DNA from 3 places in the Martinezella sp. CNPSo 3890 genome. Region 2 is predicted to be linked to each of the others. Evidence: riboswitches for the same ligand, from Rfam matches in the RefSeq annotation. Region 2 holds a riboswitch; each other region holds the start of a gene.
What was found. Region 2 has a riboswitch for thiamine pyrophosphate ahead of thiC (phosphomethylpyrimidine synthase ThiC). Riboswitches for the same ligand answer to the same signal wherever they lie in the genome.

Region 1: it holds a riboswitch for thiamine pyrophosphate, as region 2 does, so the genes downstream of both, thiM (hydroxyethylthiazole kinase) here and thiC (phosphomethylpyrimidine synthase ThiC) in region 2, are expected to answer to the same signal.
Region 3: it holds a riboswitch for thiamine pyrophosphate, as region 2 does, so the genes downstream of both, thiB (thiamine ABC transporter substrate binding subunit) here and thiC (phosphomethylpyrimidine synthase ThiC) in region 2, are expected to answer to the same signal.

Annotation. Positions count from the first base shown of each region.
Region 1 is NZ_JBXSOR010000005.1:94,140-103,732, reverse strand. Features, by position in the region: gene AC13RC_RS15095 (3-oxoacyl-ACP reductase) at 1-15, opposite strand, end outside; gene thiD (bifunctional hydroxymethylpyrimidine kinase/phosphomethylpyrimidine kinase) at 12-833, opposite strand; gene thiE (thiamine phosphate synthase) at 830-1,465, opposite strand; gene thiM (hydroxyethylthiazole kinase) at 1,462-2,265, opposite strand; TPP riboswitch at 2,317-2,413, opposite strand; gene AC13RC_RS15075 (DUF1127 domain-containing protein) at 2,642-2,788, shown strand; gene AC13RC_RS15070 (hypothetical protein) at 2,805-3,149, opposite strand; gene yghU (glutathione-dependent disulfide-bond oxidoreductase) at 3,350-4,225, shown strand; gene AC13RC_RS15060 (hypothetical protein) at 4,439-6,049, shown strand; gene AC13RC_RS15055 (sigma-54-dependent transcriptional regulator) at 6,102-7,478, opposite strand; gene AC13RC_RS15050 (sensor histidine kinase) at 7,475-9,352, opposite strand; gene AC13RC_RS15045 (dicarboxylate/amino acid:cation symporter) at 9,571-9,593, shown strand, end outside.
Region 2 is NZ_JBXSOR010000005.1:282,422-292,014, forward strand. Features, by position in the region: gene AC13RC_RS15880 (TetR family transcriptional regulator) at 398-1,039, shown strand; gene AC13RC_RS15885 (porin) at 1,275-2,366, opposite strand; gene AC13RC_RS15890 (hypothetical protein) at 2,972-3,715, shown strand; TPP riboswitch at 3,847-3,979, shown strand; gene thiC (phosphomethylpyrimidine synthase ThiC) at 4,071-5,897, shown strand; gene thiO (glycine oxidase ThiO) at 5,899-6,876, shown strand; gene thiS (sulfur carrier protein ThiS) at 6,867-7,064, shown strand; gene AC13RC_RS15910 (thiazole synthase) at 7,067-7,840, shown strand; gene AC13RC_RS15915 (thiamine phosphate synthase) at 7,837-8,448, shown strand; gene AC13RC_RS15920 (hypothetical protein) at 8,608-8,952, shown strand; gene AC13RC_RS15925 (urea carboxylase-associated family protein) at 9,055-9,593, opposite strand, start outside.
Region 3 is NZ_JBXSOR010000015.1:102,241-111,833, reverse strand. Features, by position in the region: gene AC13RC_RS26800 (M48 family metalloprotease) at 1-43, opposite strand, end outside; gene AC13RC_RS26795 (thiamine ABC transporter ATP-binding protein) at 422-1,150, opposite strand; gene thiP (thiamine/thiamine pyrophosphate ABC transporter permease ThiP) at 1,143-2,780, opposite strand; gene thiB (thiamine ABC transporter substrate binding subunit) at 2,791-3,819, opposite strand; TPP riboswitch at 3,870-3,986, opposite strand; gene AC13RC_RS26780 (MDR family MFS transporter) at 4,057-5,592, opposite strand; gene AC13RC_RS26775 (MarR family winged helix-turn-helix transcriptional regulator) at 5,759-6,286, shown strand; gene AC13RC_RS26770 (thiamine diphosphokinase) at 6,359-7,012, shown strand; gene AC13RC_RS26765 (ABC-F family ATP-binding cassette domain-containing protein) at 7,015-8,844, shown strand; gene AC13RC_RS26760 (efflux RND transporter periplasmic adaptor subunit) at 9,168-9,593, shown strand, end outside.

The DNA of each region.
Region 1 (9,593 bases), 190 kb from region 2:
GAGTGAGAGGCTCATTTCTCTGCTCCTTGTCTGTTTGGCCAGAGCGCATGGAAATGCTGCACAGGCCCGTGGCCGCTTCCGACGGAAAGCTGGCCTGCGGCAGCAACCGCGGCGGCGAGATAGGTCTTGCCGACGGCGACAGCTTCGGGAAGCGACAGGCCCTTGGCGATCTCTGCCGCGATAGCGCTGGAGAGCGTGCAGCCTGTTCCATGCGTATTCTTGGTCGGCAGCCGCTCCGCCTCGAACCAGGTCACATGATCGCCGCTTGCGAGCACATCCGGGCTTTCATCCCCTTCGAGATGACCACCCTTGACGAGGACTGCCGAAGGCCCGAGCATGGCCAAAGCAAGCGCCTGACACGCCATGTCTTCGCGGCTTTTCGCCTCCACGTCATGCAACAGCGCAGCAGCTTCGGGCAGGTTCGGTGTAACGACGGTCGCCAGCGGCAGCAGCCGCGTGGTCAGCACGTCAACGGCATCGGCAGCCAGTAGGGCGGCGCCACCCTTGGCGATCATGACCGGGTCGAGGACGACGGGTACATCGCGATGTCGCGCCAGAATGTCCGCGACGGCACTGGCGATGGCGGCATTGGCGATCATGCCGATCTTGACGGCATCCACATGGACGTCGGCAAAGATCGCATTGATCTGGTCTGCCACGAAATGTGGAGGCACCGGATGGACGCCGGAGACGCCTTGCGTGTTTTGCGCGGTCAAGGCAGTCAGCGCTGCCATTCCATAAACGCCGCGGGCAGAGAAAGCCTTCAGGTCGGCTTGAATGCCAGCGCCGCCGGAGGGATCGGAGCCAGCGATGGATAAGACATTGCGGATCATTGGCGAGCCTCCTTGATGGTGTTCGCGATGACAGTTGTCGCGGCTTGCGGGTCCGGTTGGCCGCATATGGCCGAGACGACCGCGAGACCATCGGCTCCGGCCGAGTAAACGCTTGCGGCATGCTCTCCCTTGAGGCCGCCGATCGCGACCGATGGAACGGGGCATAGCCTGACGATGCGTGCAAGCCCGTCGAAGCCGATCGGCTGCTTGTGATCGGGCTTGGTGGGCGTGGCAAAGACCGGGCCGATCCCGGCATAGTCGACGATGCCGGGATCTATGGAGGAAGCGAGAGCTTCCGTTTCCACCGAGAGGCCGAGGATCATGTCCGGCCCGATCAGGCGGCGTGCTTCGGCGGCATTCATATCCTCCTGTCCGATGTGGAGGCCATCGGCGCCAATGGCGATGGCAGCCTCGACATTGTCGTTGACGATCAGCCGGACATTCGTTCTGTGCAGGATTTCCTTGAGGGCGCGGCCCGTCTCGATCATGGCGGCTGTCGGTGCATGCTTGTCGCGCAGCTGTACGATGGTTGCGCCGCCGGCAATGGCTGCACGGGTGGTTTCAATCATGCCGAGATCGGCACACAGCATGGGATCGAGGACGAGATAGAGCGAGAGATCGAAGTCTTTCATGCCGCCGATATCCCTGCATTGCGATCCAGCACTTCCGGGCTAAGGCCGGCGAGGGCGTCGAGGAAGCGCCAGGAAAAGGAGCCCGGCCCGTCTGCAGCCGCTCCGGCCTGTTCGCCGGCGACGGCAAAGACCGCGAGCGCCGCAACGGTCGCATCGAATGGATCATCCGGCGTTGCTGCGGCAAAGGCGCCGACGAGGCAGGTCAGCGAGCAGCCGAGGGCCGTCACCTGCGGCATGAATGACGAACCGCCGGCGATGCGCTTTGCCCTCCGCCCGTCAGTCACGAAATCCGTAACGCCGGTAACTGCAACGACGCAGCCATGCTTTCCCGCCAATTGCCGGGCGGAATCTTCCGCGTGTTCGACGGCGTCGCGGCTATCGACGCCCTGGCCGCGGCTCGTGCCGCCGGCAAGCGCGATGATCTCGGATGCATTGCCGCGAATGATCGCCGGCTTTAGCTCGATCAATTGCGCGACCGCCTTGCGGCGGAACGTGGTCGCATAATGGGCGACGGGATCGAGGACCCAAGGCTTGCCCGCCTCGTTTGCCGACCGGGCAGCCTTCAGCATGCCCGCAAGCCAGCCGGACGAGAGCGTGCCGATATTGATCGTCAGCGCGCCGGAGATAGCGGCAAACTCGCCGGCCTCCTCTTCGGCATGTACCATTGCCGGCGATGCCCCGGCGGCAAGCATCACATTGGCCGCGATATTCATGGCGACGAAATTGGTGATGCATTGCACCAGCGGAGGGTTAGCCCGCATGGTGCGAAGCAGATTGCCTGCAGTTGTCTGGTCTTGCATATCGCCCCTTTCAGGCGGGCGAGACGCACAGGGACGACGTGCTGGTACTTTACGAGGTCCCGAGCGACTCCCTCCGCCAGCATGATCTGGTTCAGGTTCGAAGGGTGCTTCTCAGCCCGCCGGATGGCGGACGCCCCTGTCTCTCATCTCTCTTCTTTTCGCAGACAAAGACGGCGCTGTCACCAGCAAATTACAAAAGTCATGCTGGCGAGTGAGATTGCCTGCTTTCTCGGCGACCCATGCGATGGATGCATAGGTGGAGTGATCCCTTAGCTCTGCAAAAACCTGTGGGCTTCGACTATATATTTCTCATCGAAGCGACGGGAGCGCCAAGCACGGCCGCTCAGCTTCGAAAGCCCAAGGAAAGGGGATCATCATGAACGTAGCACGCTCTTTCAATAACTGGCGCAAGTATCGTCAGACGGTCGCCGAACTGGGCCGTATGTCCACGCGCGAACTGCATGATCTGGGTATCGATCGCGGCGAAATCCGCAATGTTGCCCGCGCAGCGATCGCTCGCTAACGGCCGCACCGGCTCCTTATAAAGCTGAATTATGCCAGCGCCTGTTCCCTTGAGCAGGCGCTTTTGCTTTATGAATATCACCGTTCCTTTTCGCCGCGCTTGCTGAAGATTGCATCAATTTAGCTCTCTGCTTTTCGCATGGCGCATAACTGCCTTGCAAAGAAATGCCTATGAACTGAGCAAAAGACTGGTATGTTCTTCTCATCGAAGCGATGCATCTCCTCCCGCATCCCTTCGCTTCGCAGACGTCCTTATCCTCCTCCCAGGGACGGCTGCAGGAATAGCGGAACTCCTCCTCCCATCCGCTGTTCGGTTCTTGTAAAAAGCCTGCCGCTCCTCCTCCCGCGGCAGGCTTTTTCATTTCATGGACCTCCAGAAGATTGGCAATGACCTAACTTGGAAATGAGGCGACGCAGCTCAGCCCAAGCGGCAGGAGCGCTTCCGCATTAAAGTGTGCGCATTCTCCTCTCGCAAAAATGAAGAGCGGCCCCTATGTGCGACCTATGTAGCGCGCTACATCGAAGATCGCCCAAATTCGATTCCCGAAAAAGGAGGATGCCCATGACCGGTTCTGCCGAATATACGCCGCCGAAAATCTGGACCTGGAACAAGGCCAATGGCGGCCAGTTCGCCAATATCAATCGCCCGATTGCCGGCCCGACTCACGAGAAAGAACTGCCGGTGGGACGTCATCCCCTTCAGCTCTATTCGCTTGGAACGCCGAATGGCGTGAAGGTCACCATTATGCTCGAAGAGCTGCTGGCACTTGGTCACAGCGGCGCGGAATATGATGCCTGGCTGATCAAGATCGGCGAGGGCGATCAGTTCGGCAGCGGTTTCGTCGATGTCAATCCGAACTCGAAGATCCCGGCTTTGCTCGACCGCAGCGGTCCGAAGCCGGTCCGCGTTTTCGAATCGGCCTCGATTTTGATGTATCTCGCCGAGAAATTCGGCGCCTTCCTGCCTACCGAGCAGCCGGCTCGGGCCGAATGCATTTCCTGGCTGTTCTGGCAGATGGGCAGCGCGCCCTATCTCGGCGGCGGCTTCGGTCATTTCTACGCCTATGCTCCGACAAAGATCGAATATGCGATCGATCGCTTCGCCATGGAAGTGAAGCGTCAGCTCGACGTGCTCGACCGTCGGCTGGCCGAAAGCGAATATATCGCCGGCAGCGACTATACGATCGCCGATATTGCCATCTGGCCGTGGTACGGCGGCTTGGTCAAAGGCTGGCAATATGGCGCGGCCGAGTTCCTGCAGGTGCAGGATTACAAGAATGTTCAGCGCTGGGCAGAGCAAATCTACGCGCGTCCTACCGTCAAGCGCGGCCGCATGGTCAACCGCATGTCGGGCGATCCATCCGAGCAGCTGCGTGAGCGCCACGATGCCAGCGACTTCGAGACGAAGACGCAGGATAAGCTGGAAGCCGCTGGCTGATACGACAATTCCCTTTTGCTGAAATGAGCTCGCGGTCCTCCGGATCGCGAGCTTTTTATTGCTCTTGCCACCGGCGTTGCCGGTCTCGACAAGTCAGCCTCGCTCCACCTTGCGAAGCATAAAGTTCGGCTGCCGAGGGTCCGTCGCTCGGCATAGAGCGCGGCGCGATCCTGCGAAGCGTTTTCGAGTTCGGCGAAAGAGGAATGCTTCTCCATGCAGCAAATTGCTGACGACTGTACCCTGGATGAGAACGTGACCGCGGGTGCGTCGTCGCAGCAGCGAGGCGAGGCGAGGGGTGCGCTTCTGAAACATCTGGTGTCGGGCGGCGACGAACGGCTGGATTGCGATCCGGTCAGCGGGCTCAACATGTATGGCTATGGCCCCTCGCCCCGACCCGAAGATCTCGCTTTCGGTTCGTCGACGGCATCGACCATCTCCGCCGCCGCCTTTGTCGCGGTCGAATCCTATTACGCGGATTTGACGCAGGAGATGGAAACAAGCTCGCCGAAGGCTATCTACGACCGCGAAATCGGGCGCGTGCGTGACAATCTGCTGCGCTTGCTTGGCCTCAGCCAATCGTCGCAGCCGCGGATCGATGCCATTCTGGCCACATCGGGCACGGACATCCATCTTTTTTCGGCCTCGCTGTTGGCAGGCGAGGACGAACGTGCCCTGATGACCATCACGCTGATGGGGAACGAGACGGGCAGCGGCGTCATGACGGCGTCGGCCGGGCGGCATTTCATGAGCCGCGTCAGCAGCGAGCGAGCTGTTGTCAAGGGTGAGGAATTGCGGGCGGGCGACGCGACGCGCAACGCCGCCATTGCTGTGCGCAACAAGGATGGCTCTCTTCGCACCGAGAGCGAGGTGGAGGAGGAGTTGCGCGGCCTCATCGAACTTGCCCGCGCAGCCGGCCTCAGATGCCTGCTTGTGGTCACGGACGTTTCGAAAACCAGCCTGCTGGCCCCGGGTCTCGGGACCGTTCTGCGTCTGAAGCAGCGCTTCGGTCCGTTGCTGGATATCATGATCGACGCCTGCCAGTTTCGCCTGTCGGCGGCGACGATCCGCGCATATCTCGCCCATGGCTTCATGGTCGCGCTCACGGGTTCGAAATTCCTTGCCGGACCGATTTTCAGCGGGGCGCTTCTCTGCCCGCCCCAAATGTCGGAGCGCTTCAAATCGTGCGCACTGCCAGCGGCCTTGGCGGATTATTGCGGAAAGGCAGAGTGGCCGGAGGGCTGGGCCGCTCGCGATATCTTGCCGGATAGAGCCAATTTCGGCCTGCTGCTACGCTGGAAAGCCGCGCTGTTCGAACTCGGACGTTTTCTGGATATTCCTGAAGATCGCGTGGTCGCCGTTTTGTCCGCCTTTGCCGACGCCGTCTCTGATCGTCTTGCGAACGATCCGGCCTTCGAGCCTTTGCACAGCCGGCCATTGGACAGGCGTGAACTGGGGGGCGCATCATCGGCTCTTCGCTGGGACGAGATTCCCTCCATTTTCTCGTTCTACCTGCGCAATTGCACGGATGGCGCGATGCTGACTGCGACGGAAATGGCGGCGGTCTACAAGGAGCTGGCCATCGACGGTGATGGGGTTGCGTCCGTGCGTCTCGGGCAGCCCGTTCGCTGCGCCGATTTTGGTGATGTACCGGCAAGTGCCCTTAGAATTTGTTTGAGCGCGCCGCTGGTCGTGGCTGCTTCCAAGAGCGATGAAGCGCTTGCGACGGTGATCGCGCAAGCGATGCTGGTTCTGGATCGCACCGCCGAGGCAGCGGCTCGACTAAGCGCCGGTTCCAACATCAAGGAGATGCGCCGCAGTGCCTGAAGCGCGTGGTGGAAACCCGCTTCAGCTGGCATAGTCCGCTCTTGGCGATGGATCACGAACCTCGGCGCTCGCCCCCGTCAAAACCAGCGAAATCGCCTCTGACGATGCCGTGCCGCTGGAGCTTGTCGTAGAAAGTCTTCCTGGGAATGCCGAGCGCTTCGATAGTACGGCGCACATCGCCATTGTTCTGCGACAGGGTTGCGCGAATGAGTTCGGCTTCGTAACGTTCTACTCGAACCGGCAAGGGCAAACCTTCGTCCGCCGCCGGTACCTCGCCGGATTTTGCCGTTGTTGCCGATTCGAGGCCGAGCACGAAGCGCTCGGCAAAATGCGAGAGTTCGCGAACGTTGCCCGGCCAGTCGTGCTGCTGCAGATGGCGGCGCACTGCTGTGGATAGGACCGGCACCTCGCGCTTGAAGCGGCCGGCGGCGCGATCGGCAAAATGGCCGAAGAGCAGCGGGATGTCATCGCGCCGTTCACGCAGTGGCGGAATGGAAAGTGTGACGACGTTGAGGCGATAATAGAGATCCTCGCGAAAATCGCCGCGTTGGCGAGGATCGGCGAGATCGACCTTCGCCGCCGCCACGACGCGAAGATCGACAGGGCGGACTTCGTTGGTGCCGAGCGGCGTCACCTCGCGCATCTCAAGCACGCGCAGCATCTGCACCTGGATCGCCGGCGGCATGCTTTCGATCTCGTCGAGAAACAGGGTGCCGGAGCTGGAATATTCGATGCGCCCAACGCGCTTTTTCTGCGCGCCGGTAAAAGCGCCGGGCTCATGGCCGAACAGCTCGCTTTCAATCACGGTTTCGGGCAGGGCGCCGCAGTTCAGCGCGACGAAATTACCCTTCGCGCGCCGGCTCCAGCGATGCAGCAGGCTCGCCACCACTTCCTTGCCGCTGCCGGTCTCGCCCGTGACAAGTACATCGACATCCGTATCAGCGATCTGCCGCAGCGTATAGCGCAGCCGCTCGATGGCGGGTGTCTGGCCAATCAGAGGCAGATCGCCCTGCGCCTGCTCCGCCGCTTGCCGCAATGCCCTATTCTCCAGGATGAGCCTTCGTTTCTCAGCCGCGCGTCGCACGCTTTGCACCAGCCGGTCCGTGGCGAAGGGCTTCGCGATGAAATCATAGGCGCCGTCCTGGATCGCCTGCACCGCCATCGGAATATCGCCATGACCCGTCATGAGAATGACCGGTAGATCAGCGTCGAGCGTCTTGATGCGGGCAAAGAGCTGCTGTCCATCCATCTGCGGCATGCGGATATCGGAGACGACAACACCCGCAAAACCGGCGTCGAGAACAAGAAGCGCTTCGGCTGCAGCAGAGAAGGCGGATACGGCGAAACCAGCCAATTCCAGCGTCTGTTTCGTCGCCCTCAACAGATCCTTGTCGTCGTCGATGAGGAAAACGGGGAAACTCTCATTCATGGTGTGGCCTTGCGCAAATGGACGGTGAAGCGTGTGCCGCTGCCATTGCTCTCGACATCGATCCGGCCGCCATAGTCGACGACGATATCTTTTGAAATGACGAGACCAAGGCCGAGACCCTTTTCCTTGGATGTATTGAAAGGGGTAAACAGCGAATCGAGGATCGTCGTTGGAATACCGGGGCCGTTGTCCGAAACCACGACCTCGACCTCATCCAAAGTTTCGCGCACCGACACCTCCACCTTGGCCTGATCGCGGCCTTCCAGGGCTTCCAGAGCATTTTGAAAGAGGTTGATCAGCACTTGTTCCAGCCGGATGCGCGTGCCGACAACACCGAGCCCCGTTGGCGGCAGCTCGATCTTCAACGCATCCAGGCGGCCGGCAAAGCGGCTCCGCAGCAGAACCACGGCTCCCTCGATCACGCTTCTGAGGTCGACCGGCTCTGGGGCAGTCCTTCCCTTGCGGGCGAAGGCTTTCAGTTCTTCGGTGATCGTGCCGATACGCTCGGTCAGCGCCGCGATCGCCGAAAGGTTTTCCTTCACTGGCTCTGTCTGCTGCCGATCAAGGAAGACATTGGCATTCTCCGCATAGGCGCGGATCGTCGCGACCGGCTGATTGATTTCATGCGCGACGCCGGCGGCGACCTGACCCAGGATGGCAAGGCGATTGGCTTGCACGAGATCCTGCTGCACGCCTTGCAGCTTGGCTTCCGTCGCACGGTGGTCGGCAATTTCCGCCTCCAGCCGGTCGCGGGCCTGGCTGAGATCCTCCGTGCGCTCGAGAACCCGGCGTTCCAGCTCCTCGCGCGCGATCCTGCTGATGGCGATCTGCATGGCAGAAACATCGCGGCGACGCAGCAGGAAAGCGGCGAATGCGAGGATCGGCAGAAGGACGGTCAAGGCAAGGAAGCGCGTCTCGCGCACGGACGAGGCGATCGCCTGATCGGTCGGGATCAGGTAGCCAAGCTGCCAGGGTGTTGATGGAACGGCGACCGTCAGCCGCAAATATTCCGCAGCGCTGCTTCCAGGCAAAATGGCGCGCACGATGGTTGCATCCGGGCCGACTTTTTCGGGGTGGCTGACCGGAAGGGGCGAAAGCGGTGCCGCGCCGAACTGCAGGCTTTTTCGAATGGCATCGGCTTCCTCGCGCGCAAGAGGGGTGGTCGTCATGAAGCGCCATGAGGGCAGGCTGGTGATGAGCACGACACCGCGTTCGTCGGTCACGTAAGCGGGGCGGCCGGTCTCGCTCCAGTCGGCCTCCAGCTGATCGAATTCCATCTTCACCACAACGACACCAAGCGCGGAGCCGACATCGCCAACGCGTCGGGAAATGTAGAGGCCGGGACGATTGCTGACCGTGCCGAGCGCGTAATGCTCGGCGGTTCCCGTTTCCATGGCTTTGCGAAAGTAATCGCGGAAAGAATAATCATTGCCGACGAAGCTCAGCGGCTCGCGCCAGTTGCTGGAGGCCATAGCAACGCCGTCCTTGCCGGTGACGTAAAGGACGGATGCGCTGGTGCCGGAGACGAGACTTTCGAGCTTGCGATCCAAGGCGACGACATCGTCGATGTGCTTGTCAGCGAGCGCATCTCGCACCTGCTGATCATCGGCCAGCAGTAATGGCAAAGCGCGCGGACGTTCGAGGACCGCGCGCAGCAGGGCAACCTTGAGGTTCGCATCCGTGTGCCCCTGCCGCTGCAGCGTTTCTATTGCCGAGAGCCGTCCATAGAAATTCGCGCCATAAAGGCCAGCCGCAATGATGGCCGCACTTAGAAACGCGAACACGAACCAGACCCGGCGGGAGCGCCGGCCCAGTTGCTCGGGCGTTAGAAATCGTTCGTTGGCCGGGCGCTGCAGCATTGCCGTATTGTGCATGATTTCGCGCGCCCCGCAATTCGATCTGTGCGGATAGTCGCACAGATCGATGATCTTGGATCAGTGTCGGAAATTAAAATCTAACAAAAGCAAAGTGTTAAAATCAAGGCGTGTATCTGGCACGGTCATTGCAAAGAACGACGGAACAGTCGGAGGCTGTTGAATTCTAGTCGTCGCCCGGAGGGCCGAGAGATCGGTTGGGCTTAACGGAGGACATCATGATTGCTCCTATCGCTGCCGC
Region 2 (9,593 bases):
ACTTGAACACAATCGATATGTGCGGATGGACTTGCGAACGCCGCCGATCAAACGCATCTAGCGCTCCAACTTGACCGATGCATCTTTTCCAGAGCAGGCGTACCCGGGATCACCCCAGCAATATGTATGTCGCCATCATGGCTATATCGGCATCTGCACATTTCGATTTTCACTTCCCAACGCGGGGAAATTGCACAAGGAAACTTGCGCGTGGCTTATAGACGCTTGACGAAAACATCCTGTTGCGATTTCCTTCCTCGATTTTTAGGGAATATATAAATTCCGCCACTCTGTTGCGCATTGCTGGTATATGGGCTCCAGCACTGAGCGGCATTGATGGATAAAGAATATCAAGAAGAGGGGCACAGCTTGAACATCGGTTTCTGTGGAGAGGTGAATGAGGCGAACTAAGGAGGAGGCGGCGGAAACGAGGAGCGAGATTTTGCAGTCTGCAAAGGCTTTGTTCCTCGACAAAGGCTACGAGAATGTCAGCCTGGAAGAGATAGCCGCAGCCGCTGGGGTCACGCGGGGGGCAGTACACTGGCATTTCAAGAACAAGCAGGGGTTGATGTTCGCGATTCGCGACGAGGCCCAGCAACCGTTTCAGGAATTGGCGGAGCGAATGTCCAAGGAGCTGCCGCCCAATCCACTCGACCTCATTGCCGATACGATAGCTGCGATATTCGACGACGTTCACGGTGATCCGCGCAAGCGCAGCATGTTGAAGGTGATGATGCATCTCGACATGGCATTTTGCGACGGGACGACAAGCCGGGCGAGCTCGTTCCGGCATGACATGCATGAAAATTTCGAACGCATTTTCACCCTGATGGATGAAAAGACGAAGCTTCCGGCTCCGTGGACGCCGGATACGGCTGCTTCCGCTCTGACAGCGGTCATCGGCGGCCTGATCACCGAATGGACGCTCGACCGGGGCAGTTTCGAACTGGTCCCGTGTGGACAGATGTTCATAAGGATGGTGCTGAAGACCTGGTTCCCGCTGGCACAGACGCAGGAACTGGCAATTACCGCGATGTGACGATATCGGAAAAAGCAGACAGCGGTTTTCCCTTCTGAAGTGAAGAGAACCAACGATAACGGCCTTAAGCTTCTGCTGGGCGCTAAATCGGTTGCCAAAAGCTGGAAATAAAAAAGGATCCGGAGGGAAAGCCAGATCCTTTGCTTTGATCGGAGGTCAACCGATCGATGGAAGAAGCCTGACGGATTGGAACGTCAGGCTTCTCATACCCAGCGCTAAGCCGGGTAATTCAATATTAGAAGCTACGCTCGAAGCGCAGGATACCAGCCCACTGATCCTGGTTCACAGAATCGAAGTTGGTGTAGGAGACTTCCGGCTCGATGAGCAGGTTCTTGACCGGGTTCCACTTGACGTTCGTGGTCGCGGCGAAGATCTTCGAGTCGGTGTAGGCGAGCTGGAGGTTCCACTTCAGCTTTTCGTTGATCGGAACGCCAACGCCGCCCCAAACAGCCCAGTCACCCCAGCCGCACTTCGATGCATCGTTAGCCGGGCAAGCCGAACGATCGAGGTTGGTGCCGGCGTACTTGTTCAGCTTGTCGCCGTCCGTGTTCCAGCCGCCCATCAAGAAGGCCGAGAAGGTACCGAAGTCGGCATCGACACGAGCCTTGATGGCGCCTTCTTCGACGATGGAGTCATAACCGCCGACGACCTTGAAGCCCCATGCGCCGGACTTGAAGCCAGCACCGGCAACGACGTCAGGAGCGTAGTGGTTGCCCTTGTCGTCAGACCACCAGCTTGAGCCGTAGGAGGCGCCGGAGCCGCTGGAGTTCGAGTCTTCAACCGAGACGACAGCCGTGAAGCCGTTGCCGGCATCGTAGGTGTAGGTCAACTGGTTGAGTTCGTACGGACCGTCATAGATCACGTCGTCGTTGATGACGTCGCCGGCGTAGCCGATGTAGTAGTTATACTGCGAATCGGCCTTACCGACCAGGAAACCGCCGAGGCTGATGTTGGCGAACAGCAGCTTGGTTGAGGTCGAGTTGCCGTCGTTCCAGTCCCAACGGATGACCGTGTTGGTCTTCAGCGGGCCGTACTCGGTGTCGGTCGCGGTGTCGAGGCTCAGCTCGGCGCGGGTATGCCAAAGCGTACCGTTCTTGCTGTTCGGGTTGTAGGCATCGTACCATTCGCCTTCGGTACGGACGCGGCCGCCGATCTTGAGGCAGGTTTCCGTGCCCGGAATGAAGAAGTAGCCAGCACCGTATGCGTCGCAGATGCGAACGTATTCCAGCGGCTCCGGCTCAGCGGCGACGATCGCGTCTGCTGCGTGGGCACCGGATACTGCTGCCAGAGCAGCAGCGGAGCCGAGAAGAAGGCTCTTGATGTTCATTTTAAACTCCTGGTTGTATTATGCACTTCTATTTTACCGCGAGCGTAGAACTGGAACACTGCCCTGGGGATCGGTTTGGTCTAAACACGACCGGGCAGCCCGGCAAATACGCACCTGATGTTGGCTTGAGTCCCCTCGAACCTTCATGATTACCCCCGCGGTAAAAGGTTTTGAAATGCCTCTACCGATCCGGCCGATTGCTCGACCGTAAGACAACTTATGTCCTGTATTGGATTTACAAACAGCCCGTATGTTTGTCAATTATATGAAGGGCGCTGGGACGTTAGTCTTGGCCTCTGTTGCTTAAATGCAACTGGCGACCGCAGGTCATGGCGGCACCGGCAGAGATCGCAAAGATGTCCCTGTTCACGAGAACGCCTGCCAGTCAGGGCCGTCACCGCATTTAAGGCCACCGCGATGTCGGCGGTCGATGACGACCGTGGCTGCCCGATCTGGTCATGATATGGCCATCGGGAATTCCACGGCACAATGACCGGTCGGTTTGAGCAAAGATCAGCAATGAAATTCAATAATTCGCTACACACAGAAATATTGAATTTTCCTAGATTCCGGCGACTCGCGCCATCGGAGAGGGAAAATCGCGAATGAATGAGAACCGGCTGATCTTCATAGCGACCCCCTGCTTCGGCGGCCTCGTTACCAAGGACTACATGCAGTCCATTTTCTCACTGATGCAGACGGGAGCGCACGCGGGCATACAGCTGACGCTGGCTCTGCTCGGCAATGACGCCCTGATTACCCGCAGCCGAAACACGCTTGTCTCGTCCTTCTTGAACGATACAACGGCGACCCATATGCTCTTCATCGACGCCGACATCAGCTTCGAGCCCGATCAGGTCATGAGACTTCTGGAAGCCGATAAGGATGTGGTCGCCGCCATGTATCCGATCAAGGATTATGATTGGCAGACGGCGGCCCGCATCAATTCAGCAGACGGCGAAACACTTGCGGCGGCCGCACTTCACTATGTCGGTACACCACTTATCGGCCAGGTTGCAGAGCGTGATGGCGATTTCGTCAGCGCCATCTATGCAGGTACGGGCATGCTTTTGATCAAGCGCAACGTCATAGAAAGAATGATCGCGGCCTATCCGGAGCTGCGCTACAACGCAATCCACGCCTATCCCAGCACCAAACGCTCGCCCAGCACCCAATACGCCCTGTTTGAATGCATGGTCGAGGAGGGAACGGGGATCTATCTCAGCGAGGACTTCGCCTTCTGTCACCGCTGGCGCGCACTCGGCGGCAAGATCTGGCTCGATACCGCGAGCAAGCTGTCCCATACCGGCCCCCATCGCTTCGTCGGCAATACCACACCACGTTACTAAGGAGCGACAAGTCCGCACGATGATCTGCGCGATAAAGTTGCAGTTCGATGGGCGCGGCAATGGTCAATCTCCCGAAAAATGCGACCGCCGCTGCGGGGTTGACAGAGGACAAGAGTAAGGCATAGCCTTTTGACATTCACCAGGGGGGTCCCGGCAAGGGGCTGAGATACTGCTGAACAATACGGCTCTGCCGGTTGTGGGCGCAGTGACCCGTTGAACCTGATCCAGTTCATACTGGCGTAGGGACGGTGCAAGCGCTCGAGGCTTCGGATTCCCGCCTGGATTCCATGCCGGCGTCTTTTCATCATTCCGGCTGATTGACTGGGTCTCCAACTGCAACTTGGAGCCTCACACCATGAACATTGCCGCAAAAAACCTCACTCCGACCGTCACCACCGGCCCGCTGCCGGCCTCTCGGAAAATCCATATCACCGGGGATATCCATGCCGATATCCGCGTGCCGATGCGCGAAATCAGCGTCCATCCGACATCGGGCGAGCCGCCAGTTATCGTCTACGATTCGTCCGGCCCCTATACTGTCGAAGGTGCAGATATCCGCATCGAAGAGGGCCTTCCGCAGTTGCGCCGCGACTGGGTGCTCGCCCGCGGCGATGTCGAGGCCTATGAGGGCCGCCATGTGCGTCCCGAAGACAACGGTTTCGTCACCGGCGAACGGCTGACACCGGAATTTCCGGCCAAACGCCAGCCGCTGCGCGCCAAGGATGCCAAGGCCGTCACTCAGCTCGCCTATGCGCGCGCCGGCATCATCACCCCGGAAATGGAATTCATCGCCATCCGCGAGAACCTCGGCCGCAAGGCCAAGACCGAAGCGCTGGTCCGTGACGGCGAGAGCTTCGGCGCGCATATTCCCGATCACGTCACGCCTGAATTCGTTCGCCAGGAGGTCGCAGCCGGCCGCGCTATCATCCCGGCCAACATCAATCACCCCGAAAGCGAGCCGATGATCATCGGCCGGAATTTTCTGGTGAAGATCAACGCCAATATCGGCAATTCCGCAGTCACCTCCTCCATGGCGGAGGAGGTCGAGAAGATGGTCTGGGCAGCGCGCTGGGGTGCCGATACCGTCATGGATCTTTCGACCGGCCGCAACATTCACAATATCCGCGAATGGATCATCCGCAATTCGCCGCTGCCGATCGGCACGGTGCCGCTCTATCAGGCGCTGGAAAAGGTCGGCGGCATCGCGGAGGAACTGACCTGGGAGATCTATCGCGACACGCTGATCGAGCAGGCCGAACAGGGCGTCGACTATTTCACCATCCATGCCGGCGTGCGGCTGCACTACATCCCGCTCACCGTCAACCGCGTCACCGGCATTGTCTCGCGCGGCGGCTCGATCATGGCCAAGTGGTGTCTCCATCACCACAAGGAGAGCTTCCTCTACGAGCATTTCGAGGAAATCTGCGACATCTGCCGGGCCTATGACGTCTCCTTCTCGCTCGGCGACGGCTTGCGGCCCGGTTCGATCGCCGATGCCAACGATGCCGCGCAGTTTGCCGAGCTCGAAACGCTCGGCGAACTGACGAAGATCGCCTGGGCCAGGGATTGTCAGGTAATGATCGAAGGCCCCGGCCATGTTCCGATGCACAAGATCAAGGAGAACATGGACAAGCAGCTCGCCGTCTGCGGCGAGGCGCCCTTCTACACGCTTGGGCCGCTGACGACGGATATCGCCCCGGGCTACGATCACATCACTTCCGGGATCGGCGCTGCGATGATCGGCTGGTTCGGCACGGCGATGCTGTGCTACGTCACTCCGAAGGAGCATCTCGGCCTGCCCGACCGCAACGACGTCAAGACCGGCGTCATCACCTACAAGATTGCCGCCCACGCCGCCGATCTCGCCAAGGGTCATCCGGCCGCTCAGGTCCGCGACGATGCATTGTCGCGTGCAAGATTCGAATTCCGCTGGGAGGATCAGTTCAACCTGTCGCTCGATCCGGATACCGCCCGCAGCTTCCATGACGAAACCTTGCCGAAGGAAGCTCACAAGGTCGCGCATTTCTGCTCGATGTGCGGCCCGAAATTCTGCTCGATGCGGATTTCACATGACATCCGCGCGGAGGCACAGAAGGAAGGGCTGGAAGCGATGGCGGCGAAATATCGGGAGGGCGGCGATCTCTATATGCCGGTCGAAGCCCCCGCTCAGCCGGCCGAGTGACATGCGCATCCTCATCAAAGGGGCCGGCGTTGCCGGCCTCACAGTCGCTCACGAGCTGATCCGGCGCGGAGCAGAGGTCACGATCTCGGATCCAAGCCGGAATTTTCATCGCGCCGCCTCCTGGCTTGCCGGCGGCATGCTGGCGCCATGGTGCGAGCGGGAAAGCGCTGATGAGGCTGTGCTCGAGCGCGGTCGTGATTCCGCCGATCGATGGGACGCGATTCTGCCGGGCAAGGTCGTCCGCAACGGAACGCTCGTCGTTGCGCCGAACCGCGATCAAAACGAGCTGAAGCGATTCGCCAGCCGCACGACAGGCCATCGCTGGGTGGGCGAAGACGAAATCGCCGCCCTTGAGCCTTCGCTTGCCGGCCGGTTCCGCCTGGGCCTGTTCTTTCCGCAGGAGGCGCATCTCGATCCCCGCGAGATCCTGCAATCATTGAAGGACGATCTATCTGCAAAAGGCGTCACCTTTGTCGACGGACACCTGGATGACGATGGCTTCTCCGACATCGTCGACTGCACGGGGGCTGCCAGCATCGGCCGCATCCGCGATTTGCGCGGCGTGCGCGGCGAAATGCTCTATCTGCAAAGCGACGAGATCTCGCTTTCGCGCCCCGTCCGCCTGCTGCATCCGCGTTTTCCCGTCTATATCGTGCCGCGCGGCAACGGCCTGTTCATGGTCGGCGCGACGATGATCGAGACCGATTTCAAAGGGCCGATCAGCGCCCGTTCGCTGATGGAGCTCCTGAATGCAGCCTATGCGCTGCACCCGGCCTTTGCCGAAGCCGCCGTGATGGAAACAAACGCCGGCATCCGACCTGCCTTTCCTGACAATCTTCCCCGCGTAACGCGCGAGGAAGGGACGGTATTCGTCAACGGCCTCTATCGTCACGGCTTCTTGCTGGCACCGGCGATGGCCGAGAAAGCCGCCGATCTCGTCTTTTCCGGACACAACGAAAGGAGTCGCCAATGCGCCTGATCATCAACGGCGAAACCCAGATTATCGAAGCAACCACGCTCTCGCAGCTTCTCACTGCGCTCGAATATGAGGGGGAATGGCTGGCAACCGCCGTCAACGGCGAGCTTGTCCATAGCGACGAGCGCGATGACCATACCCTAACCGACGACGACAGGATCGAAATCCTGACACCAATGCAGGGAGGCTGATCATGCTTGAACTCTACGGAACCCAACTCGCATCGCGCCTTCTTCTCGGTACGGCGCGCTACCCCTCCCCGGCCGTACTGGCGGAAGCCGCCAAACGTTCGCAAACCGGGATCGTCACCGTGTCGCTGCGCAGGGAAACGGCAGGCGGGCGCAATGGCGGTGCATTCTTCGAGATGATTCGTGAACTCGGCGTTCGCGTCCTTCCCAATACCGCAGGCTGCCACGGCGTATCCGAAGCGGTGCTAACGGCGAAAATGGCACGCGAGGTTTTTCGGACCAACTGGATCAAGCTCGAGGTGATCGGCAACCACGATACGCTGCAGCCAGACGTCTTCGCGCTGGTGGAAGCGGCAAAAATCCTCACCGGAGAGGGATTCGAGGTCTTTCCCTATACGACGGACGATCTCATCGTCGCCGAGCGGCTGCTGGAAGCTGGATGCAAGGTGCTGATGCCCTGGTGCGCGCCAATCGGAACGGCGGCGGGACCACTCAACGTCTCCGCCCTGCGCTCGATGCGGGCACATTTTCCCGAGGTACCGCTGATCGTGGACGCCGGCATCGGCAGGCCGTCGCATGCGGCGACCGTCATGGAACTTGGCTTCGATGCCGTGCTGCTGAATACAGCGGTTGCTGGGGCTGGCGATCCGGCCGCGATGGCGGAAGCCTTCGCCAAGGCAATCGATGCCGGCAGGCAGGCATTTGGCGCCGGCATGCTGGAGCCGCGCGACATGGCCGTGCCATCGACACCCGTCATCGGAAAGGCGGTTTTCTCGTGAGGCTCGATCCCTTCTACCTCATTGTCGATAGCGCCGCCTGGATACAGAGGCTGGCGCCGCTCGGCGTCAGACTGGTGCAGTTGCGGATCAAGGACCGCACCGAGGCAGAGCTTCGCGCCGAAATTCGCCAATCGAAGGCAATCTGTGCCGCGCATGGATGCCAGCTGATCATCAATGATTATTGGCAGCTCGCGATCGAGGAGCGCTGCGATTTCATCCATCTCGGCCAGGAGGATCTCGCTTCCGCCGATCTCTCCGCCATACGGAATGCCGGATTGAAGCTGGGGCTTTCGACGCATGATGAGGCGGAATTGGAGACGGCACTTGCCGCCGAACCCGATTATATAGCGCTTGGACCGATCTATCCGACCGTCCTCAAGGCGATGCCCTGGGCGCCCCAGGGCCTTGAGCGGATCGGCGAGTGGAAGGCTCGCATCGGCGATCGGCCGCTTGTCGCAATAGGGGGCCTGACGGTCGAGCGTCTTGCGAGCGTATTTGAGCACGGCGCCGATGTCGCGGCAGTCGTGACAGATATTACTCGCAATCCAGACCCCGAATCGCGGACGCTCGAATGGCTGAACGCGACGCGGCGGCTGCCTCCAAATTGACAAGTTCGCGCCTCAGAGCCCGTGGGAGGGGTTATTTTCAGCCGCTTTGCCCGATGAACGGGCCATTCATTGAATATTCAGCTGAACATAATCATGCTGAAGACGTTAATTAGATGACTCGCGCATTCGCTGAGCACAAAGACTGCTTTGGAGGTGGTCATGATAAAGAAGACGGTTCTTACGGTTTTGCTGGCCGCTACGGTCGTAGGCGGCGCATTGGCGCCCGTCAGCAGCGCACAGGCGCAGTATTACGACGGCTATCGCGGCGATTGGCGCGGCCACGATGATTGGCGTCGCCATCACCACCATGGCAATGGCGGCGCGATCGCCGGCGGTGTTGCTGCCGGTCTTCTCGGCGGACTGATTGTCGGCGGCGCCCTTGCCAATAGAGGCCCGGTTTACGAAGTCGCCCCCCCGCCGCCGAGATGCTGGTACGAGGATCGCCGCGTCCAGAACGAGTATGACTATGGCTGGCACTACGAGCGCATTCGCGTTTGTAACTAAGCGATAAGCGATGCATCTGCCCTGAATGGATGCATCGTTTCATGGATGATTTGGGTTTGCCGGCGGCCAAAACCGCCGGCAAAACTGTTTGAGGCCGGCGAATTATAGGCCGTGCGTCCTCGGATAGGGGTTACGCTCCGGGTATATTCGCCCAGCAAGGCTTTCAGGTTCGGGTCGCCAGATTTCGACCAGCAATGGATAGCAGGGCACCGTATCGCTCGAATGTTCGCTGCCGCAGTCACCGCCAGGGCAGGCTGAGAGCGCGCCGAGCAGATCGATTTCCGCGAAGAACTCGATGAAGTCGCCCGGCCGCACCGGGCTCGCCTTCATGAAATACTGATGGGTGTCATGCGTAAAGCCCGTACACATGAACACGTTCAGCACGTCGTGAACGTGAAATTCTGCCTCCTGGGCAGAGATGTTCATTTCTTTGGCGAGCGCGCGTGACAGGTTCGAATGGCAGCAATGGTGATAGTCGTCGCCCTTCAGCAGCCGGTTCGTATAGGGATCGCAGCGCGTGCCGATGACGTCATGAACGCCGGCTCCATCCGCATCCCAGCCATACCAGCCAAGCGTATCATGTGTGATCGTCGCCATGGGGCGCAGATAGGGCAACGTGCTCCACAGGCGATCGCCGAGAC
Region 3 (9,593 bases), on a different contig from region 2:
GCTGGTAGGATTGATCCAGCACCGTCTGGCAGCCGTTCAACATCGCCGCGGCCGTAAGGACGGGGACAAAGCGGCGCAAACGGGCTGCGACGGTCGCATCGATCCTTCGTTGTGCTCGCTTGCTCTGCTTCAGGACCTGCATCCTACTCATTTCGCTGTCATGCCGGCTCGGCGCCAAATCCGGTTGATCCTTACCGGGCCGATCATCGTCGTGCGCCGACAAAGGTTACTTCCGCCCCCATCTATCCGCATTTACCCGGACGGTCTCCACCCCTTGCTGTAGCCGATTTTGGCACCGGTTGCATAGCGAGACTCCGTTTAAATGTGGCGGCGTTGTATTTTAGCAAGCATTCCCCAAGACTTTCAGCCGCTTGCCGCGACGAAATTAAGGCAAAACCGGCGGCAAGATGCTGCGGCGCAATCAATGTTGCAGAAATGTGGTCAGCGCCGGAATGCCGTCTGTCTCCAGGAAGGTCCCGATGGGAGCGGCGAGCTTGATGGTGCCGCCATCGATGAAGACGGCGTGGTCGGCAAGGCGCCGCACTTCGGCCGGATCATGCGAGACGATCAGCACCGTATTGCCGGTTTCGCGATGCAGGGTTTTCAGGAGTTCGACCATGCCGGAGCGCAGGCCGGGATCGAGCGCCGCGAAAGGCTCGTCAAGCAATAGGACGGGCTTGTCGCGCACGAGAGCCCTTGCGAAGGCGGCGCGCTGCCGCTCGCCGCCGGAAAGCGTTCCCGGTTTGCGCGTCTCGAAGCCCGGCAGCCCGACGCGCGCCAGGGCTTGCGAAACCCTTTCCCCGTCCTCCTTCGAAAGCTTCAATGACGGGCTGATGCCGAGGCCGACATTGGTGAAGAGATCGAGATGAGCAAAGAGGTTGTTGTCCTGGAAGACGAGCGACACGGGCCGTTCAGCGGGATGCAGGCCGGTTACGTCCTGTCCGGCAAGCAGAATGCGGCCTCGATCCGGCGGTTCGAAGCCGGCTAGCAAATTGAGGAAGGTCGATTTTCCTGATCCCGACGGGCCGGCGACGGCGATGATCTTGCCCTGTGGCAAATCACAGTCGAAGCGGAAATCATGGGTGCCGAGGCGCAGCTCGACACCGGCCATGGCAATGCCCTGTTCCTTCATGTCGCGGCCGTCAGCCATGTCTTCTGCTTTCGTCATCGCGTGCACCCTGGCCGGCCGTACCGGCAATGGTCAGGAGAAGACATACCAGGCCAAGGATCAAGGCATATCCATCGGCATCATTGGTGCGGTAGCTGCCGAGCTTGCTATAGACCAGCCAGGGCAGGGTCATCAGGCTGTCCGAGCCGAAGAGGGCCACCGCGCCGAGATCGCCGAGCGACAGCGCCATGGCGAAGGAGAGGGCTGTGAAGAGCGGCTTGCGCAGGCCGGGCCAATCGATGAGGCGAAGGCGGGAAATGCCGCGAAGGCCGAGGCTTGCCGCCAGACGTTCGGTGCGCCGGACATGGACCGCATAGGCTGGCTCGATGACGCGGATGACGAAGGGCAGCGCCATCAGCGCGTTGATGACGACGATCAGAATGGCCGCAAAGCGGCTCGGGTCGCCCAAGGGCCGGAGTGCCAGGAACCAGCCGGTCGCCAGCACGATGGGTGGGACCAGCAGGATGAGGGAAGAGCTTCCGCTCAGCGCGATTGCCAGGCCGCGGAGGCCGAAGGTCTTTCGGCGATCCGCCGATATCACCGATCGGGCACGGATGATCGCAAAGGATGTCAGGACGGCCAGGAGTCCGGCGGCGAGCGCAATCGCAAGGCTGGTGGCGGCCGCCTGCAGAAAGATCGGCTGGCCGGCGAGCTTGAAGAGGTTCGCCTCAAGGCCGGTGACGACGACCGAAGCGAGCGGCAGGCCGAGAAAGAGCGTGGCCGCCGACAACAGAGCGGCATCGATCCATCGACGGGCAGGCGCCTGCCCATCGATGCGCCGCAGCGCGCGGCCGCTGGTGAGGCCATGATCGTCAGGGGCACGAAACAATGTCATGGCGCCGAGGATGACGAGAGTGACGACGATTTGCAGAAGCGACAGCATGACGGCGCGGCCGGGATCGAAATCGAAGCGCAGCGCCTGATAGATCGCCACTTCCAGCGTTGTCGCAGCCGGACCGCCGCCGAGGATCAGGACCAGTGTGAAGCTGGTGGCGCAGAGCATGAAGATCAGCCCGGCGATGCCGGGAATGAGGCCACGCAGGACGGGCCATTCGATGAAGCGGAAGACCGAGGCGGGCCGCATGCCGAGTCCGCCGGCCACAAGCCAATATTCCGCAGGAACACGTTCCAGCCCGGCAAGCATCAGCCTGCTGGCGAGCGGCATGTTGAAGAAGACATGGGCAAGCAGGATGCCGGCAAGGCCGTAGATGCTGATAGGTTGCGACAGGCCGAGAGTGGCGAGGGCCTGATTGAGCAGACCTTGCCGGCCCCATATGCCGAGCAGGCCGAGCGCGCCGATCAGCACGGGCAGGCCCATCGGCACGGCCATCAGCCGGATGAGCCAAAGGCGGCCGGGAAAGCGCGGCTGGCGCGCCAATGCGCGCGCGACCGGAATAGCGAGTACAACGGAAAGCAGCGTCGAGAGCACCGCCTGCAGCAGCGTGAAGCGCAGGACGCGCAGCAAGTAGGGATCTGCCAGCGGATTGGTACCGCCGGAGTCGATGCCGGCGGCGAGCAGAACGAGCACCGCGATCCCGACGAAGAGCACGATGCCGGCGAGGTTGACTGCCCCGCCGGAAATGGCGCGTCTTCGCTCTGGTGCCGTGAGTATCGTCAAGGCATCAGTTGCCGCTGGTGGCGGCCAGCCATTCGTCGATCCAGGTCTTGCGGTTCTTGTCGACATCGGCGGGGCTCATCAGGAAGGTCTTCGAGGGCACCACGAGCTTGTTGAAGGCGTCCGGCAGCGGCTCCGAAGTGGCTGAAACCGGCATCATCCAATTGCTTGTCGGGATGATGTCCTGGAAGCCCGTGGAGATCACGAATTTGAGGAAGTCGCGGGCAAGCTGCTTGTTCGGCGAGGACTTGATGAGGCCGGCGACCTCGATCTGGATGTAATGCCCTTCCGAGAAGGCGGCTGCCTGATAGCGGTCGGTCTTGTCCTCGATCATATGATAGGCAGGCGACGTCGTATAGGAGAGCACCATCGGCGCTTCGCCCTTTGTGAAGAGGTCATAGGCTTCCGACCAGCCGGGAGTGACAGTCAGGATGCGGCCCTTGAGCTTTGTCCAGGCATCGGCGGCCTTGTCGCCATAGATCGACTTGACCCAGAGCAGCAGACCGAGACCCGGCGTCGAGGTGCGCGGGTCCTCGATGACGATCTTCTGATTGGGATCGCCCTCGACGAGATCCTTCATGCTCTTGGGGGGATTCTTGACCGTCTGGCTGTCATAGATCACGGCGAAATGGCCGTAGTCGTAGGGCACGAAAACATCGTCCTTGAAACCGCCGGGAACCTTGAGGGCCGAGGTGTCGACGCCGCTGGCATCGAAAAGGCCGGTATCCTTCGCTTCATCGATGAGATTGGTATCGAGGCCGAGAACGACATCGGCCTTGGTGCCCGTCCCTTCCAGCTTCAGACGCGAGAGAAGCGCCACGCCATCGGTGACGGCAACGTAATTGACCGTGCAGCCGCAGGTCTTCTCGAAAGCGGCCTCGACCTTGGCGCCCGGACCCCAGTCGGCGGTGAAGCTTTCATAGGTGTAGATGGTCAGAGTCTTGTCGGCTGCTTCGGCCGTCTGGGCGGCAAAAAACGACGTTCCGGCGGCAAAGGCCAGGCCTGCGAAGAATGACAATAGCGAACGGTGTTGCATGACAGCGCCTCCTTTTTGGTTTCGTCTTGAAGGGGAAAAGGGCGCTATGATTTCGTCACGCGTCTAATCCCTCCGCCGGTGTTAGCCGGATCAGGTTCCGCGGGTTGGCCGGTGAAAGCCTCTCAGCCGAAATGTCCGAAGGACATAAGGCACCCCGTTAGAGCGTCGGCAGATTTAGCCTTGTGACGAAGGGATGACAAGGGAAATGATGCCCTTGCCGATTGCAGCATGAACGATTTACTCGGCAGCCTCCGCGACCGCCGGGCTTTCTAATTTCTTCGTCGCCCCCGGAAGCTGCACGTTCTTCAGCGTCAGCGCGGTCAAAAGGCCGAGAAGGCAGATGCCGGCGGCGGTCACGAACAGCGGGCTGAAGGCGCTCGCATAGGCATTGGCGACCGCCTCGCGGGTTGCTTCCGGCAAAGCCGCCATCATCTTCGGCGTCAGCTGCTCGATATCGGATACGCCTGATATGGAGATACCGACATTGCCGAGTTTGGCGGCGATGATGGCGCCGTAGATGGAGATGGCGATGGAGGCGCCGCCCATGCGCGAGAGCGTGACGGCGCCCGTTGCCGCGCCGACGTCACGGGAAGCTGCTGCATTCTGCACGCCGATGACGGGTACCTGCTGCGCAAGGCCGATGCCGATGCCGTGCAGCAGCATCAGGCCGCCGATGATGACGATGGGCGTACCGGCAGGCAGGAAGGCAAGTGAGCCGAACGCGATGGCGCTGCAGGCAGCACTCGCGACGGCGAAGGGCTTGTAGCGCCCTCTCGCGGCAATCAGCCGGCCGGCCGATAGCGAGCCGCAGACGATGCCGCCGGTCAGGAGAATGAACAGCAGCCCGGCCATCGATGGCGAAAGGCCCGTCGTCGTCTGCAGGAAGAGCGCAAAATAATTGACCATGCCGATGGCCACGGCGCCGCTTGTGATCGAAATGATCAGCAGAAGGCCGAATGTCGGGTTGCGGAACAACGTCATCGGCACGATGGGCTCCGGTGCGCGACGCTCGATGAAGACCCAGGCGATAGCGCAGATCACGCCGAAGGCGATGATGCCCAGGCACTGCGGCGACAGCAGAGATCCGAAGAGTTCGCTGCCGTCGGCGGCAAGCACGATGCTCGTCGTTGTCAGCGCAAGAACGATTGCGCCGGCATAGTCGATCTTCGGGCGTCGGGCCGGTTTGCGATAGGGAAGCATGGTAGCAAGGCCGGCCAGCACGATAAAGCCGATCGGGACGTTGACGAGGAAGATCGAACGCCAGCCGAAGAGATCGCTCATCGTGCCGCCGAGAACCGGGCCGATGGCGCCGGAAGCCATGAGTACCAGGCTCGAGTAACTCTGGTAGCGGGCGCGTTCCCGCGGCTCGAAAAGATCGGCGTTGACAGCGAAGATCGAGACCATGATGCCGCCGCCGCCGAAGCCTTGAAGGACGCGGGCGGCGATCAGCGTATCCATCGAGACGGCCAGGCCACAGACGGCAGAGCCAACCGTGAAGATCGCGATCGCCGTCATCATCACATATTTGCGGCCGAAGAGATCGCCGAGCTTGCCGTAGACGGGCATGACGGCGGAGAGCGAAAGAAGATAGGCCGATCCGATCCAGCCGAAGCGCTCCAGATGCCCGAATTCGCCGACGATCGTCGGCAGCGCCGTCGAGACGATCTGGTTATCCAGCGTTGCCATGAACATGGCGGTCATCAGAAAAAGGAAAAGAATAAGCCGCCGCTTATGATCCGCCACGAGCGGCGTGAAGCTTGTCTGCATGTCCATGGGGCAGGAAATCCGAACTTGGCCGAAACGTTGCGCGGTCGATCGAATGCGCGGGACGCCCGGTTTTCATAGTTGAGATATATGTGCCATTAGCATATAAATGTCAACAACAGGTGAATGCTGTTTGCATGTTTTATTTCTTTACCGCCTCTGATATGGTGGAAAGATGACATCTGCGACGAATACACGTGAAATTGAAGCCCAGGCCCTGACCGACGACGAGAATCTCCTGCGTATCGGCCATGCGATGACGCGCATGCGCCTACTGACAGGTCGCCGCATGATCGGCAGGCTTGCCATTCAGAGCGTCGCGCCAGGTCTCGAGCTGTCTCATCTCGACGTGCTCGATGTCGTGCGGCGGGCGGAAGAGACGGGCGAAGTCACCGTCGGCACGATTGCCGAGATGCTGCGGATCGATCCGTCGCGGGCGAGCCGCATCGTTGCCGACATGGTGACGCGCGGCGTGTTGCGGCGCAAGGCATCGCAAGCGGACGCACGGCGTATCGTGGTGGTGTTGACCGCGCTCGGGCAGCGATTGCTGTCGGAGATCCAGGCGCAGAAATATTCCGTCATCGGCAGCATCTTCGCCGATTGGACGCCGGAGGAAATCGAGAATTTCTCGCTGCTGTTCGACCGCTACGTCAGCGGCTACGAGCGGGTTTTCCAGGCGCGCATCAAGGAAACGGACGACTGAGCGGTTGGCGCGGTTGTTCTTGAGCATGGCGCTCTTCCCTAGGGATACGACTTTGCGCTATGGGCTTGCCTCATGAGCCAGTCCACCACCTTCACCATCCTGCTTGGCGGCGAGCTTCGCCTGACGGAGCGATTGCGCGATGCGGTTTCCGGCAGCCGTTTCATCGCGGCCGATGGCGGCATGCGCCATGCGCTCGCGCTCGGGGCGGAGCCGGAGCTGTGGGTCGGCGATTTCGATTCCACGCCTGCCGATCTGCAGGGGGCCTTTCCGAATGTCCCCAGGCAGCCCTATCCGGCGGCGAAGGCAGCGACTGATGGCGAGATCGCCGTTTCGGAAGCGATCGATCGCGGCGCCACGAGGCTGATCCTTGCCGGTGCCATGGGCGGCGAGCGGTCGGATCACGCGATCCAGCACCTGCTTTACGGTGTGCATTTGGCCGAAAAGGGCTTCGATATCTTGCTGACCTCCGGTGACGAGGAGGCGGTGCCGCTTCCGCCGGGTGAACTCACGCTGGCGCTGCCGGCTGGCTCGCTGTTTTCGGTCCTCGGATTCAGCGACCTGACGGGTCTCTTCATCGAGAATGCCCGTTACCCCCTGCACGATTTTCATTTGCCCTTCGGCGCGTCGCGCACCATTTCCAATGTGGCGGAAGGCGACGTGCGCTTTTCGCTCGGCAGCGGCAGAGCCATCGTTCTTGCCCGCCCTTATGACCTTTCCGGAGTCTGATCTTGGCCCCTCCCATTCTGAAACTCGACGACATCTTCCTGAGCTTTGGCGGTGCGCCCTTGCTCGCCGGTGCCGGCCTGCAGGTGGAGCCGGGTGACAAGATCTGCCTTGTCGGGCGCAATGGTTCCGGCAAGTCGACGCTCCTGAAGATCGCTGCTGGTCTCGTCGAGGCGCAGTCAGGCGAAGTCTTCCGTCATCCGTCTTCGACCGTGCGCTATCTCGAGCAGGCACCGGATTTTGCCGGTTACAAGACGGTCGCGGCCTATGCCGAAGCCGGCCTCGGGCCTGGCGATGATCCCTATCGCGTCACCTATCTTCTGTCGCATCTCGGCCTGACCGGCGAAGAGGATCCGAAGAATCTTTCCGGCGGGGAAGCACGCCGTGCGGCGCTTGCCCGCGTTCTGGCGCCGGAACCGGATATCCTGCTGCTCGACGAGCCGACGAACCATCTCGACTTGCCGACCATCGAGTGGCTGGAAGGCGAACTGCAGAAGAGCCGCAGCGCGCTCGTGCTGATCTCGCACGACCGGCGTTTCCTGGAGAAGGTTTCGACCGCGACCGTCTGGCTGGATCGCGGCACCTCGCGCCGGCTGGATAAGGGATTTGCCCATTTCGAGGCCTGGCGCGATCAGGTGCTGGAGGCCGAGGAGCTGGAGCAGCACAAGCTCGGCAAACAGATCGAGCGCGAGGAGCACTGGCTGCGCTACGGCGTGACGGCGCGGCGCAAGCGCAACATGCGCCGCCTCGGCGAGCTTCAGGATATGCGTTCGCGCTACCGCGGCCATAGAGGTGCTTTGGGCACCGTACAGGCGGCTGCTTCCGATGCGCAGGAAAGCGGCAAGCTGGTGATCGAGGCAGACAAGATTACCAAGGCTTATAATGAGCGGGTCATCGTCGCGCCCTTTTCGATCCGTGTGCATCGCGGCGATTGCATCGGTCTCGTCGGCCCGAACGGCGCGGGCAAGACGACGCTTCTGAAGATGCTGACGGGTCAGCTCGAGCCTGATAGCGGCACGGTGAAGCTCGGCACCAATCTGGAGATCGCGACGCTCGACCAGAAGCGCGAGGAGCTGAACCCGGAAGATACGCTCGCCAACTATCTGACCGATGGCCGCGGCGAGAACCTGCTCGTCAATGGCGAGCAGCGGCATGTGACCGGCTATATGAAGGAATTCCTCTTCCAGCCCGAACAGGCGCGCACGCCGATCAAGAACCTCTCCGGCGGTGAGCGCGCCCGGCTGATGCTGGCGCGCATCCTGTCGCGGCCGATCAATCTTCTGATCCTCGACGAACCGACGAACGATCTCGATATCGAGACGCTCGATCTACTGCAGGAAATCGTGTCCGGCTTTGCCGGTACGGTCATCCTCGTCAGCCACGACCGTGACTTCCTCGACCGTACCGTGACCTCGACGATAGCGCCCGCCGATCCGGAAGAGCCCGATGGTCGCTGGATCGAATATGCCGGCGGCTATTCCGACATGCTCGCTCAGCGCAAGGGAGCGATCGAGGAACGGAGACGGGCTGAAAAGGCGGCCGAAAAGCCGAAATCGACCGAAGCTTCGGCGTCGGCTTCCGAGGCTTCGAAGGGCAAGGGCAAGCTTTCCTACAAGCAGAAATTCGCGCTCGAAAACCTGCCGAAGGAAATGGCCAAGGCGGAGGCCGAGATTGCCACGCGCGAGAAGAAAATGGCCGATCCGAACCTCTTTTCCAAGGATGCCGCAACGTTCAACCGTCTTGCCGCGGAGATGGAAAAGCTGCGCGAAAGCCTGACCAGGATGGAAGAGGAATGGCTGGAGCTCGAAATGCTGCGCGAGGAGCTGGAGGGCTAAGGCCTATATCCGCTCATCCTATGCGCGTCTTTACTATGCAGTAAAAACAATCGGTTGCGCTCGGTCGCGGCCGGTTCATTCCCTGTTGTCGAATCCGATAAACCGTTTATACATTAAAGCATGCTGCCGGACGACGGGCCGGTTGATACCCCCGGGCCGACGTGGCCCGTGGCGCATGTTGGGGAAGTCCGAAGCGGCCTGATTGGATTGCGCCTGATGGCGACAGGTTCTTCGTAGAAAGTTGCAGACAAATTTCGTGAGCGCTTACCGTGATGACGGCGCCTGATGCCGCATGCGGTTTTTCGAGGGGGGGCTTCATGCCGATGCTGCCGCGTGCCGTGTTGTTCAGCTGTGTTCTTGCCGTTTTTTCGGGCGCCCAGGCGCTGGCGCAGGGTGCGCCGCCGGCTCCGCCCGTCACGGTTGCCAAGCCCATCGTCCGCGATGTTGTCGACAGCGACGAGTTCATTGGGCGCTTCCAGGCGGTCGATGAAGTTTCCGTGCGCTCGCGGGTCGGCGGCTATCTGCAGGAAGTGCATTTCAAGGATGGCGCCATGGTCAAGCAGGGCGATCTGCTTTTCGTCATCGACCAGCGGCCATTCGTGACCGCACTGAATGAAGCGACGGCCTCGCTGGAAGTCGCGAAGTCGTCGCTGACGCTCGCCGATGCACAATTCAAGCGTGCGCAATCGCTGTCGACAACGGGCAGCCAGTCGGCGTCGACCCTCGACGACCGCCGCCGCGATCTCGTT